One region of the Kitasatospora sp. NPDC042419 genome, then DNA from elsewhere that is predicted to be linked to it. Evidence: riboswitches for the same ligand, from Rfam matches in the RefSeq annotation. Region 1 holds a riboswitch; each other region holds the start of a gene.
The links. Region 1 has a riboswitch for cobalamin ahead of AC067J_RS35260 (hypothetical protein). Riboswitches for the same ligand answer to the same signal wherever they lie in the genome.
Positions count from the first base shown of each region.

Region 2: it holds a riboswitch for cobalamin, as region 1 does, so the genes downstream of both, AC067J_RS30075 (cobalamin biosynthesis protein) here and AC067J_RS35260 (hypothetical protein) in region 1, are expected to answer to the same signal.
Region 3: it holds a riboswitch for cobalamin, as region 1 does, so the genes downstream of both, AC067J_RS39920 (prenyltransferase/squalene oxidase repeat-containing protein) here and AC067J_RS35260 (hypothetical protein) in region 1, are expected to answer to the same signal.
Region 4: it holds a riboswitch for cobalamin, as region 1 does, so the genes downstream of both, AC067J_RS13185 (ribonucleoside-diphosphate reductase subunit alpha) here and AC067J_RS35260 (hypothetical protein) in region 1, are expected to answer to the same signal.

Region 1 covers NZ_JBWKAW010000028.1:95,087-98,284, forward strand. Annotated here, with positions in the region: gene AC067J_RS35255 (trypsin-like peptidase domain-containing protein) at 1-1,232, shown strand, start outside; cobalamin riboswitch at 1,307-1,497, shown strand; partial or broken gene AC067J_RS35260 (hypothetical protein) at 1,615-1,821, shown strand; gene AC067J_RS35265 (acyl-CoA dehydrogenase family protein) at 1,818-2,978, shown strand; gene AC067J_RS35270 (enoyl-CoA hydratase/isomerase family protein) at 2,978-3,198, shown strand, end outside.
Region 2 covers NZ_JBWKAW010000020.1:77,600-80,797, reverse strand. Annotated here, with positions in the region: gene AC067J_RS30080 (cobyric acid synthase) at 1-675, opposite strand, end outside; gene AC067J_RS30075 (cobalamin biosynthesis protein) at 672-1,640, opposite strand; cobalamin riboswitch at 1,719-1,917, opposite strand; gene AC067J_RS30070 (alpha/beta hydrolase family protein) at 2,127-3,198, shown strand, end outside.
Region 3 covers NZ_JBWKAW010000040.1:46,107-49,304, reverse strand. Annotated here, with positions in the region: gene AC067J_RS39930 (3-hydroxybutyryl-CoA dehydrogenase) at 1-104, shown strand, start outside; gene AC067J_RS39925 (flagellar hook-length control protein FliK) at 256-747, opposite strand; gene AC067J_RS39920 (prenyltransferase/squalene oxidase repeat-containing protein) at 765-1,847, opposite strand; cobalamin riboswitch at 1,946-2,065, opposite strand; gene AC067J_RS39915 (AbfB domain-containing protein) at 2,328-2,813, opposite strand; gene AC067J_RS39910 (hypothetical protein) at 2,908-3,198, opposite strand, start outside.
Region 4 covers NZ_JBWKAW010000005.1:235,238-238,435, forward strand. Annotated here, with positions in the region: gene AC067J_RS13185 (ribonucleoside-diphosphate reductase subunit alpha) at 1-1,646, opposite strand, end outside; cobalamin riboswitch at 1,833-1,974, opposite strand; gene AC067J_RS13190 (flagellar basal body-associated FliL family protein) at 2,403-3,198, shown strand, end outside.

The DNA of each region.
Region 1 (3,198 bases):
GTCTGCACGTCCTCGCCCTGGCGCGCGGCGAACTCGACGGCATCCTGGCGATCAACGCGACCCGGGTCGCCCTGCACCTGAAGGCGGGGGAGCCGGAGGAGGCCGTGAAGGCCTGTCTGCTGAACGCGGAGACCCTGGTGCCCAAGCAGGCCCTCGACGCGGCGGACGACTCGCTCCGGGAGGCGATCCGGATCGCCGAGGCGTACGGACTGGGCCTGCGGGCGGCCGAGGGCCGTTTCCGGCTGAGCCTGCTCCGGTGGGAGCAGGGGCGGTTCGCCGAGGCGCTGGAGGCGGGCGTCGAGTCGGCCGACGGGTTCGACCGGCTCGGACGCGAGCGGTCCGCGGTTCCCGTGGCGGCCAACAACTGTCTGATCGCCCTGCGGATGGACGACGGTGCCGCCGCGCTCGCCTGGGGGCGCCGCGCGGTGGAGCTGGCCGACCGTCACGGCACCGCGTACCAGCAGGCCGCCGCCAGGCACGACCTGGGGCGGGCCGAGCTGCTCGCCGGCGACTTCGGGGCGGCGGTCCGCACCGCCCGGGACACGGCGGACCGCTGGCAGCGGCAGGACTACCGGCTGGACGCCGGGACCTGCTGCACCATTGCCGCCGAGGCGGCCGAGGCGGCGGGCGACCTCGCGTCGGCGGCCGAACTCCGCAATGCCGCCGTCGACCACTGCCTCGCGGTGGGGGCCACCGGCCGGGCACTCGACGGCCTCGTGGGGCTGAGCGCGCTGTACATGCGGGCCGGGGCCCATCGGAACGCCGGATTCACCCTGGACCGTGCCGTGCGGACCCTCCGGGTGGAGAGCGCGCCGGGGGCGGACGACGCGGAGGTGCCGGTGCAGCTGCGGCCGGAGGTCCTGCTGCGGCGGGCCGCCGTCCGGCTCTTCCCGGACGTCCTCGTGACGGGTGACGGGGAGTGGGAGGAGGTCGGCGCCAGGCCCGGTGAACTGGGCCGGGCGGACCGGCCGGTCAGGGCTGGTGAGGAGGCGCCGCCCGGCGAGGCCGAACCGGCCGAGCCCTCGGCCGGTGAGGAGCTGGACCGGCTCCGCGACCTCCTCACCCGCCACCGGGACGGCACGGTCCCGGACGGGGAGGCCCGTCGGCAGGCCGAGGCGCTGCTCGTCTCCGGCACCCTCCACCCGCCGGTGAAGGCGGCCTGGCTCTACCGGGAACTGCACGGTGTCGACGACCGCCCGGCCGCGTCCCTGCCCGGCGGCGGCGGCGGGTAGGGAGGGCGGGGCGCCCGCCGGCGCGGGCGCGCGGGTCGTCCGCGCGGGTCGTCCGCGTGGGGCCCTGGACTTACTAGGACGTCCAACTATATGGTCGTGTACAGGTCCGCGGTGTCAGGGAAGCCGGTGTGAGTCCGGCACGGTCCCGCCACTGTGACCGGGGAGTCCGTCCACGCAGGACACGGCCACTGGCAGCCAGCCGGGAAGGCCCGCGGGCGGGCGTCGATCCGGGAGTCAGGATACCGGCCGCGGATGGTCCGTGTTTTCCACGAGGATGGAGACGACACGCATGACTCCGGGCTGCTCCCGTTCCACCGCCCCCGGCCGTCCTGTGCCGCCCGCCGGAGCCCACCCGCTCTGACGGTCCGCCATGTCGCCGTCGCCGGCGCCGGTCCCGCCGTGCCACCGCGCGGCGGGCGGCCGCGGGCGATGCCCTCCATTCCTCCTCTCCCCACCCCAGACGAGAGGCGACCTCAACCAGCACGGGCCGGACTCGATCCGCTTCTACACCCGCACCCGCACCGTCACCTCGCGCTGGCCCTCGGGGGTCAAGGAGGGCGCGAGCTTCACCATGCCGACGATGGGATGAGCGCCGTGCACGACCACGACCACGACCTGAGCGAGGACCAGCGGGCCGTCGCGGAGACCACCCGGGCGTTCGCCGACGAGTACCTGGCGCCGCACGCGGTGGAGTGGGACCGGGCCAAGCACTTCCCGGTGGACGTGCTGCGCAAGGCCGCGGACCTCGGCCTGGCCGGCGTGTACGTGCGCGAGGACGTCGGCGGCTCCGAACTCACCCGGCAGGACGGGGTGGTGGCCTTCGAGGCGCTCGCCACCGGCTGCCCGTCGATCGCCGCCTACCTGTCCATCCACAACATGGTGGGCTGGATGGTCGACCGCTACGGCACCGCCGCGCAGCGCCGCCGCTGGCTGCCGGCGCTCTGCACGGCCGAGCACCTGGGCAGCTACTGCCTGACCGAGCCGGGCGCCGGGTCGGACGCCGCCGCGCTCGCCACCCGCGCGGTGCGCGACGGCGACGACTGGGTGCTGGACGGCGTCAAGCAGTTCGTCTCCGGCGCGGGCGCCGCCCGGCTCTACCTGGTGATGGCCCGGACCGGCGGCCCCGGCCCGAAGGGGGTCTCCGCGTTCGTCGTGGACCGCGACGACCCGGGGCTGTCCTTCGGCCCGAACGAGCAGAAGATGGGCTGGAACGCCCAGCCGACCCGGCAGGTGGTGCTGGACGGGGTCCGGCTGCCCGCCGACCGCCTCCTCGGCGCCGAGGGCGAGGGGTTCGGGATCGCCATGGCCGGCCTGAACGGCGGCCGGCTCGGCATCGCCGCCTGCTCGCTGGGCGGGGCCCGGACCGCACTGGAACGCGCCACCCGGTACCTCGCCGAGCGCGAGGCCTTCGGCGCCCGGCTGCTGCACGCCCAGGCGCTCCAGTTCCGGCTCGCCGACATGGCGACCGAACTGGAGGCCGCCCGCGCCCTGGTGTGGCGGGCCGCCGCCGCGCTGGACCGCGCCGACCGGCGCGCGCCGCAGCTCTGCGCCATGGCCAAACGCCACGCCACCGACACCGGGTTCGAGGTAGCCGACCAGGCGCTCCAACTGCACGGCGGCTACGGCTACCTCGCCGAGTACGGCATCGAGAAGATCGTCCGCGACCTGCGGGTGCACCAGATCCTCGAAGGGACCAACGAGATCATGCGCGTCATCGTCGCCCGCGGCCTGACCGGAGCCGCCTGATGGCCACCCCGGACGCAGCGGACACCGACGAGGTCATCGTCGACCGGGACGGCCGGGCCGGCCTGATCGTCCTCAACCGCCCCAAGGCCCTGAACGCCCTCACCCACGGCATGGTCCGGCGGATCGCCGCCGCGCTGGACGCCTGGGAGCACGACGACTCCGTCGCCACCGTCGTCCTCACCGGCGCCGGCGAGCGCGGACTCTGCGCCGGCGGGGACAT
Region 2 (3,198 bases), on a different contig from region 1:
CGGCAGGGTGCCGAGCACCGGGCGGCCGGTCAGCTCGCGCAGCATCTCCAGCCCGGGCGCCAGCAGCCGGGCGTCACCGCGGAACTTGTTGACGAACCAGCCGGCCACGTGCCGTTGGTCCTCGGCCGAGAGCAGCGCCAGCGTCCCGTACATCGCGGCGAACACGCCGCCCCGGTCGATGTCCCCGACCACGACGACCGGCAGCCCGGCGGCGGTGGCCAGGCCCATGTTGGCGATGTCCCGGTCCCGCAGGTTGATCTCGGCGGGCGAGCCGGCGCCCTCGCAGACCACCACGTCGTACCGGCGGCGCAGGTCCGCCAGGCACTCCAGGGCCCGTTCCAGCAGCAGCGGCTTGCGCTCGCGGTAGTCCAGCGCGCCGACCTCGGCGACCGGCCGGCCGAGCAGCACCACCTGGCTGCGGCCGTCCGCCCCGGGCTTGAGCAGCACCGGGTTCATGGCCGCCTCGGGCTCCACCCGGGCCGCCTGCGCCTGCATCGCCTGCGCGCGGCCGATCTCGGCGCCGTCCGCCGTCACGAAGGAGTTCAGCGACATGTTCTGCGCCTTGAACGGCGCGACGCTCACGCCCTGACGGGCCAGCCAGCGGCAGATGCCCGCGGTGACCACGCTCTTCCCGGCGTCCGAGGTCGTCCCGGCGACCAGCAGTGCGTTGCTCATGCCCTACCCCTCCTCCTGCCCGTGGCCGCCCGGAGCAGCAGGTGCCCGGCGACCGTCGTACCCAGCGCCAGCGCGCCCACCCGCCGGGAGAGCACGCAGGCCCGCTCGATGTCGTCCACCCCGACCGGCCGCAGCCCCTCGCCGAGCACCGGCCGGTGCTCGGTGCGCTCGCCGTACCGCAGCGTCCCGCCCAGCCGGACGCCGACCGCGCCGGCGAAGGCCGACTCGGCCTGGCCCGCGTTCGGGCTGGGGTGCGCGGAGCCGTCCCGCCGCCAGACCCGCCAGGCGGTGCGCGGCTCGGGCGCGGCGGCCACCGTCAGCAGCGCGGTCAGCCGGGCGCCCGGCCAGCCCGCCACGTCGTCCAGCCGGGCCGAGGCCCAGCCGAACCGGGCGTACCGGGGCGAGCGGTGGCCGACCATCGCGTCCAGGGTGTTGACGGCGCGGAACGCGAGCAGACCCGGCGTGCCCGCCAGCCCGCCCCAGACCAGCGCGTTGACCACGGCGTCGGCGGTGTTCTCGGCGACCGACTCGACCACCGCGCGGGCCAGCTGCTGCTCGTCCAGCCCGCTCGGGTCGCGCCCGCACAGGTGCGGCAGCCGTTCCCGGGCCGCCGTCAGGTCGCCCGCCGCGAGCGAGCGGCCGACGGTCCTGGCCTCCCGGGTGAGCGAGGTGCCGCCGAGTACCGTCCAGGTCGCGGCGGCGGCCAGCGCGGCCCGGCCGAGCGGACGGCGGCCGAGCAGCCGGTCGGCGGCCAGCGCGCCCGCCGCGACGGTGCCCACGCAGAGCGCCGTGTACGCGGTGCCGGCGGCGCGGTCGTCGCGCCAGATCAGCCGCTCCAGCCGGTTCGCGGCGGAGCCGAAGACGGCCACGGGGTGGCCGCGGCGCGGATCGCCGAACCGGGCGTCGGCGAGGTACCCGGCGGCGGCGCCCGCGGCGAACGCGGCGGCGCGGGTCAGCGGGCGCACGGCAGGGGGCGGTGGCGGGTCGTCGAGGCCGGGGCAGCCTGCATCGCGTGCGTGTCCTCACTCAGGGTCCGCGCCCTGGATCGACGTACCGGCGGCGAGAGTCTCCTGGCTTCCGGGTCGGACGCACCTCCGGGCCTTCCAGCGGCTTCTGACGGCTCGCCGTGACCTTCGTTCGGACGTGCTCCCCGGTGACAGTGGCGGGACCGCGCCGGACTCGCACCGGCTTCCTCTGCTTGCCTCCGTATTGGCTGAAGGATCCCATCACGCCCCCGAAGGGGGAGTCAACCGAGGTCACGGAGCGTTTGGTCACACCGCCGGGCTCCGCTCCGGCGCCCGCTCCCGGCGGCTCCGGAGCGTCCCGCCCCGGTGTGACCTTGCTCCCGAAGTGACCCGGACGGCCGTGTCCTACTGGCCACCGGCCGTCCCCGCTAGTGGACTGGGGCCAGAACACCGTCCGGCACCGGGACTTAACTGCGGGGAGCGAGTATGCGTTGGGGAATCGCGGCCACCGTGGCCGCAGCCGCCGTCGGTACCGGGGCGGCCGTGCTGGTGATCGGCCGGCGGGCGTCCGAGCGGATGGTCCACCCGGCCGCCGCCGTCCGGACGAGGTCGGGCCCGGTGCAGGTGCTGGCCCTCGGCGCCGGGCGGGTCACCTTCACCCCCGGGCCGGCGGCCGAACGCCCCGGCCGCTGGGCCGTCGAGTGGGGCGACGACGGGCACGCGGTGGTCGGCGAGGTCCTGCACCGCGACGACAAGGGCGTCACCCGCCGGCTGCTCCGCGCCGACCGGGGCACCCTGGCGCCCGGCACCGAGGTCCGCTTCACCCCGCGGGTGCACGTCGGCGACCCGACCACCGCACTCGGCCTGCCGTTCACCGACACCGCCGTCGAGGGCGAGCTGGGCACGCTGCCCGCCTGGCGGCTGGACGGCAAGCGGGGCACCTGGGTGATCCTGGTGCACGGCCCCGGCACCGACCGGCAGCAGGGCCTCGCGGTGCTCCCGCTGCTGCAGCGCCTCGGCCTGCCGGTGCTGGTCGTCAGCTACCGCGGCGACGCGGGCACCCCGGCCTCCCCGGACGGCCTGGGCCACTTCGGCGAGACGGAGTGGCGGGACGTCGAGGCGGCGATCCGGCGCGCCCTGGACAGCGGCGCGGGCCAGGTCGTCCTGTACGGCTGGTCGCTCGGCGCCACGACGGCCCTGCAGACCGCCGCCCGGTCCGGCTGGGCGTCCTCGATCAGCAGCCTGGTCCTGGACTCGCCCGTGCTGGACTGGCCGGCCGGCGCGCGGCGCGGCGCGGCACGGGCCGGCTACCGGGGCGCGGCCGCCGAACTGGGCGCGCTCGCCGCCGAGGGGCGGACCGGCGTGGATCTGGCCGACTTCGCCCGCCTCGCCGAGGGCACCGACCTGCGCGTCCCCACCCTGGTGCTGCACGGCCCGGACGACCCGGTGGCCCCGTTCCGCGCGGCCGAGCGCCTCGCCGGGCACCGCCCGGACGTGGTCAACCTCCAGGCCTTCCCCGGCGGTGACCACGCGGCTCTCTGGAACACCGACCCGGACC
Region 3 (3,198 bases), on a different contig from region 1:
AGGAACCGCTGTACGCGCCCCCGCCGCTGCTCGCCCGGATGGTCGAGGCCGGACTGCTCGGCCGCAAGGCCGGACGCGGCTTCTACCCCTACCGGGACCGCTGAACCCGCCGGTCCCGACCCGGCGTCCCCTCCCCGGCGTGCACGGTCCGGCATGCCCGACCCGGCATGCCCGACCCGGCGTGCCCAACCCCGGTACACCGGTGCCCCGGCCTCCGTCGCGGAGGGCCGGGGCACCGGCACGACGGCCCGCGGGTCAGGGCGCGGTGATGCCCGGCTGGGCACCCGCCCCGAAGGACCAGCCCTCGACCTCGCCGGGGGCCGGGTTGTAGCTGCCCGCGCCCAGGTTGCTGTACGACCAGGGGCCGCCGTGCGGCGCGTGCCAGTACGACCAGTAGGCGCTGCCGGTCGGGTTGGTGCAGGTCGCCGGCAGTGCGTTGATCTTGCAGACGAAGCCCGGGAAGCGCGGGTGGAAGGCGTACGAGAACCCGGCGCCGGTCAGCGCGGCGAGGCCGCTGGCCGGGTCGCCGGGGGCGCAGCCGGTCTCGATCCCGCCGCCGAGCGCGGTGAAGTCGACGACCACGGTGACCCCGGAGGTGCCGGAGCACGCGGCGGCCCGGGCCGGCGGGGCGGCGGCGGTGGAGACGCCGAGCAGACCGGCGGTCAGGGCCGCGGCGGCGGCGACCGCGGCGAACGCGCGGCGGGACGGGCGGTGGGACGGGCGGCGGGACATCCGGGTGTCGTTCATCGCGGTGCTCCTCGCGGTCACTGGGCGGCGGCCGGGCAGGCCAGGACGGGGGCGGCCGGGCGGGCGCCCTGCGCGGACAGCCCGGCCAGGTTCGCGCCGGAGAGCCCCAGCACGGCCTGGGCGGTGGCCCGGGTGGCGGTCGCGGGGTTGAAGCCGCTCGCGTCGTAGGCGACGGCGCCGCGGACGGCCGGGGCCGCCGAGCAGCCCTGCTGGAACTTGACCAGGCTGCTCCAGCCCTTGAGCCCGGACACGATCCGGCCGTTGGAGAGCAGCGCCGAGGTCGCCAGACCGGTGCTGTTGGCGTTGGAGGCGGCCGCGCCGGCCGCGGCGAAACCGCCGTCCGTGTTCTGGTGGGCCGTCAGCCAGTCCAGGCCCGCCTTGGCCTTCGCGTGGCGGCCGGTCGCCGCCAGGGCCTGGACGGCGAGCGCGGTGGCGTCGGTGTCGCCGGTGCAGGCCGCCTGGCCGAAGGCGACCGGGAAGCCGCCGTCGGTGCACTGGGCGGCGGCCAGGAAGTCGACGGCGGCGGCGGGCGCCCCGCCGGGGGTGCGCTGGAGCGCGATCAGCGCGAGCGACTGGCCGAAGGCGTTGCTGTAGTCGCCCCACTGGGAGCGGTCCGAGAACCGGCCGGACGGGGCCTGGAGGGAGCGCAGCCGGGCCGGCAGGTCGACGCCGCCGAACGCCGCCGGGTCGGTGCCGCGCACCTCGGCGGCCAGCAGCAGCTTGGCGGTGGCGCCGGCGTAGGCCTCGGTGGTGCCGTCGCCCAGGTAGCCGGCGAGGATCTCCGGCTTCGCGAGCCAAGCGGTGGCCTTCGCGGCCGCCTGGTCGGAGCTGCGGGCGGCGGCGAAGGCGAGGACGGCGTCGATGGTCAGGCCCTGGTCGGGGTAGGCGGTGCCGTCGAAGACCGACTCGAAGTGGTCCCCGTCGACCAGCTGGCGGGCCAGCCAGCCGGCCGCGGCGGCGTCCGGGCGGAAGGTCGCGGCGGCGTCCCCGGAGGCGGGAGCGGCCGGGGCGGCGGAGGCGGCGGACGCCGGGAGCACGGCGGTCAGGACGAGGGCGGGTATCGCGAGCAGGCCGAGGGAGCGGCGGCGGAGCACGGGCATCAGAGGCCTTTCCGGGCCCGGGCACACGGATCCCCACCGGCCGCCGGCACGGCACCGGACAGCCTCGGAGCTCCGGCCCGCAGACCACGACGGGAGGAGGGAACACACCTCCGCCGACGGGTACTCGGGCTCGCCGCCGACAGCCGTCGGAGGCCTACCGTTGCGGGTCAGCGCCGGATTCGAACCGGACTTCCCCCGACGGCGGAGTCGAACAATGACGGCTCATCATGGCGTCCGCCCGGAGAGGGGTCAAGGCCTGGACCCGGGGTGACCTGGCGAACCGTCACCGGCCGCCGCGCATCCTCGACCACCGAACGGGCCGACGGACGGCTCCTCGCGGACGGCTCCCCGCGGACGGGCTCGGCACGGCCGGCGTGGCCGCGATCCACCTCGGCGCCGGACAGCGCGACGTGGTCCGACCGCTGCCGTCCCCCACCGGCCTGCTGCCGCCGCTCGCGGCCCCCACCGCGGCCGGGGCGGCTACGGCTCCATGAAGAACCAGCTCATCGGCAGCATCCTGAAGGTGGCGTCCTCCTTCGCCGAGGCCGGATTGACGCCGAGGGATTCGACGTAGAGGTGATAGTCGCGATGCCGGATCCACCGGTCGCGGAAGTTGAACGACTGGAAGGAGATCCAGCCGGCGTCCAGGTTCCCGGCCTTTCCGGCACGGACGAGGAAGGTCGAATCGTCCGAGAAGAGGTCGGGGGCCGAAGCACCGTCCCAAGCCTCAAGGTTGAGCCGGAAGTTCCGATGCCGCAGGACGTGGCCGCCCTCCTCCGGACGGACGGAGTGGAAACGGATCGTCGGTACGGTGTCGGCACCGTCGATCGCGCTACCGCGCTCCAGGCCGAAGACGAAGCGGGACTTCCTGGCCGGATCGAACGGACTCAGTTCTCCTTCGGAGTTGTGGGACTCGATGAACCTGTCCTGACGGTTGAAGGACTGAAGCACCACCGTCTCGGCCATTTCGGACCCTCCGATCAACCAACCGGTGTCGGCTCCCCGCGCTGTGCGCGGTGGTGCGGGGTGCCCCGGGCCCACCGCGAGCGACCGCCGGGCGTCAGAAGAAGTGGACCACCCTCAGCCGGAAGCGGGCCTGCACCGCGATGCCGGCGGACTCGTTCGCGAAGGTCACGTCCCGGTGCAGGGCCACGTCGGGCTGGGTGACGTCGGCACTGGAGACCGTCCCGAAGGACTCCCCCAGGGACAGCGGCGCGATGTCCTCCGCGAACAGCTCCCCGCCGAAGTCGAGGAAGTAGCCGAAGTACTTCGGCTCCGTGGGGTCGAGGTTCTCGCCGATCGACAGGGCGATCCGCATGCCCGCGTCGACGGGCGCGGACTCGCCCTCGTA
Region 4 (3,198 bases), on a different contig from region 1:
GTGAGCATGATGCGCTCGGCGATCAGCGTGGAGAGCTGCTTGGCCTCGGCGGAGTCGAAGTCCAGGCGCAGCTGGAAGAAGACGTCCTGCAGGCCCATCACGCCGAGGCCGACCGGGCGCCAGCGGGAGTTGGAGGCGCCGGCCTCGGGGGTCGGGTAGAAGTTGATGTCCACCACGCGGTCGAGGAAGGTGACGGCGGTGCGGACGGTGGCGTCCAGCCGCTCCCAGTCCATCGCGTTCAGCAGGTCCGCGGCGGTGGCGCCGGCGGCGACGTGGGCGCCGAGGTTGACCGAGCCGAGGTTGCAGACGGCGGTCTCGGAGTCGTCCGTGACCTCCAGGATCTCGGTGCAGAGGTTGGAGGAGTGGACGGTGCGGCCGGGCAGCGCGGTCTGGTTGGCGGCGCGGTTGGAGGCGTCCTTGAAGGTCATCCAGCCGTTGCCGGTCTGCGCCAGGGTGCGCATCATCCGGGCGTACAGGGTCTGCGCGGGGATGGTGCGGACGGCCTTGCCGGCCAGCTCGGCCTTCAGGTAGGCCTCGTCGAAGTCGGCGCCCCACAGGTCGACCAGCTCGGGGACGTCGGCCGGGGAGAACAGCGACCAGTCGGCGTTGGCGTTGACCCGGCGCATGAACTCGTCCGGGATCCAGTGCGCCAGGTTCAGGTTGTGGGTGCGGCGCGCCTCCTCACCGGTGTTGTCGCGCAGCTCCAGGAACTCCTCGATGTCCGCGTGCCAGGTCTCCAGGTAGACGCAGGCCGCGCCCTTGCGGCGGCCGCCCTGGTTGACGGCGGCGACCGAGGAGTCCAGGGTGCGCAGGAACGGGACGATGCCGTTCGACTTGCCGTTGGTGCCCCGGATCAGCGAGCCGCGCGAGCGGATCCGCGAGTAGGAGAGGCCGATGCCGCCGGCGTGCTTGGAGAGCCGGGCGATCTGCGCGTACCGCGAGTAGATCGAGTCCAGGTTGTCCAGCGGGGAGTCCAGCAGGTAGCAGCTGGACATCTGCGGGTGCCGGGTGCCGGAGTTGAAGAGGGTCGGCGAGGAGGTCAGGTACTCCAGCCGGCTCATCAGGCGGTACAGCTCGGCCACCTCGCGCACCGACTGCTCGTTGTCGCCGACCGCCAGGCCACAGGCGACGCGGAGCAGGAAGTGCTGCGGGGTCTCGACGACCTTGCGGGTGATCGGGTGGCGCAGCAGGTAGCGGGACTGCACGGTGCGCAGGCCGAAGTACTCGAAGCGGTCGTCGCCGGCCGGGTCGATCAGGGCGTTCAGGGCGTCGGTGTGCTTGGCGACGAAGGCCGCGGTGGTGTCGCCGATCAGGCCCTCGGCGTGGCCGACCGTGATCGAGGTGGCGAAGGAGACCACGCCCTGGCTCGCCGCCTCGTCGACGATCTCCAGAGCGAGCAGCCGGGCCGCCAGCTTCGAGTACTGCGGGTCCTCGGCGATCATCGACGCGGCGGCGTCCACGGCCAGCCCGCGCAGCTCGGCGAAGTCCGAGCCGGCGTGGCGGCCGCGCAGGGCGGCGGCGGCGACGTGGCCGGGGTCCACCTGGGGGAGGTCGGCGCTGCGATCGGTCAGCAGTCGGAGGAGCGCGCCGCCCGGGTCGGAGACCGTCGGGTCGGTGGGGGCGGAGCTGGAACCCTGGGCGGGCAGGGTGACTGAGGCAGCGGTGGTCAAGGCGCTCTCTCCTGGCGGCGATCGGCGGCGGTGGATCGGGGTACCGGGCCGTTCGGGGCAGGGGAGGACGGCGCGGTACGCCCGTGGCGTCGCGCGGCGTGTCGTCCCCGGCCCGCCCGCGAGGCCCGGAAGGTGGTGCTCGTGCTGGGGCCTCTGCGGGGAGGCGCTCGCACACCGTCGGCAGGTACTCGGACTCGCGGGCCCCCGTTGGGGAACGGCCGCTCACCGCTGCGGGGCAGTCCCGGACTTGCACCGGGTTCCCCTGCGTCGACAGCAGGGTCGAGCATACATCTAGTGGTGCTCTCTCGATGCGACACCACATGTTGTGCAGCGCGGCGTGTTGGCCCGATGACGGCTGGTACCGGGGCGGGAGGCCGGAAGGGGCGCGGGCCGAGGTTCCGGAGGCCCTCGGGCGTGTCCGGATTAGGAAACGGAATGGTTACCGGGGCGGCCGCCGGTCAGGGGCATGCCCTACGATCTCGGCTCATGAGCGACGGAACGGGCGTGCCCGGGGAGTGGTCTGGACAGCCCGCTTCGCAGGGGGAACAGCCGGCCCCTCCCGCCGGGTCGGGGGGCGTACAGAACCAGCAGCCGGGTGGACCCGGACCGGTGCCGCCGGGGCAGCCGCCCGTCGGCGGCCAGGCCGTGCCGCCGGCCCCGGGCGGGTTCGGGCCGCCGCCGCCCTCGTACGGGCCGCCGGCGCCGCAGCCGGTCCGGCCGGTGGTTCCGCCGGTGCCCGTGCTGCCGCAGCCGCCGCAGTCGGTCCAGGTGCCGCCGCCGGTGCAGCCGCCCGCGCCGCAGCCTCCGGTGCAGCCCCAGCCGGTGCAGCCCCAGCCGGTGCAGCCCCAGCCCGTCCAGCCCCAGCCCGTCCAGCAGCAGCCGATGCCGGTGCCCTCGCACCACTGGCAGCACCCGCCGCAGCCGCAGTCGACCGAGCCGGACTGGGCCGCCCTCGCCGAGCGCAACGCGGCCGACGGCCGGCGCAAGACCCGACTGAAGATCATCGGCGCGGCCGTCGCCGTCCTGCTGGTCGGCGGCGCCGTCGCCGGCGGCCTGCTCCTCCTGGGCAAGGACGAGGACGGGAAGCCGATCGCCGGGCCCACCGCGACCGCGACCGGGGCCACCCAGCAGCCGGCGCCGACGCTGACGGGCTCCGCCAAGCCGTCCCCCACGGCCACCGCCACCCCGACGCCCACTCCGACCGCGAGCGCCACCCCCGAGGACCCGTCGAAGCCGCTCTGGGACGCCGCCACCGACCCTGCCCCGCAGGACGCGGCGGCGCTGTTCTCGGCGCTCACCGTGAGCGTCAACGGCGTCACCTGGAACCGGACCGTGGTCTCGCTCGACTCGCCCTGCTGGGACGGCAACTCCACGGTCGGCGGGCTCGGCCGGGTGCTCGGTGACCAGGGCTGCCGCCAGGTGCTCCGGGCCACCTACGTCGCCGGCGACAGCGCGGTGACGGTCGGCGTCGCGGTCTTCGACCACAAGATCCAGGCCGAGACCGCGATGAAGAGCTACGTCGGCCACC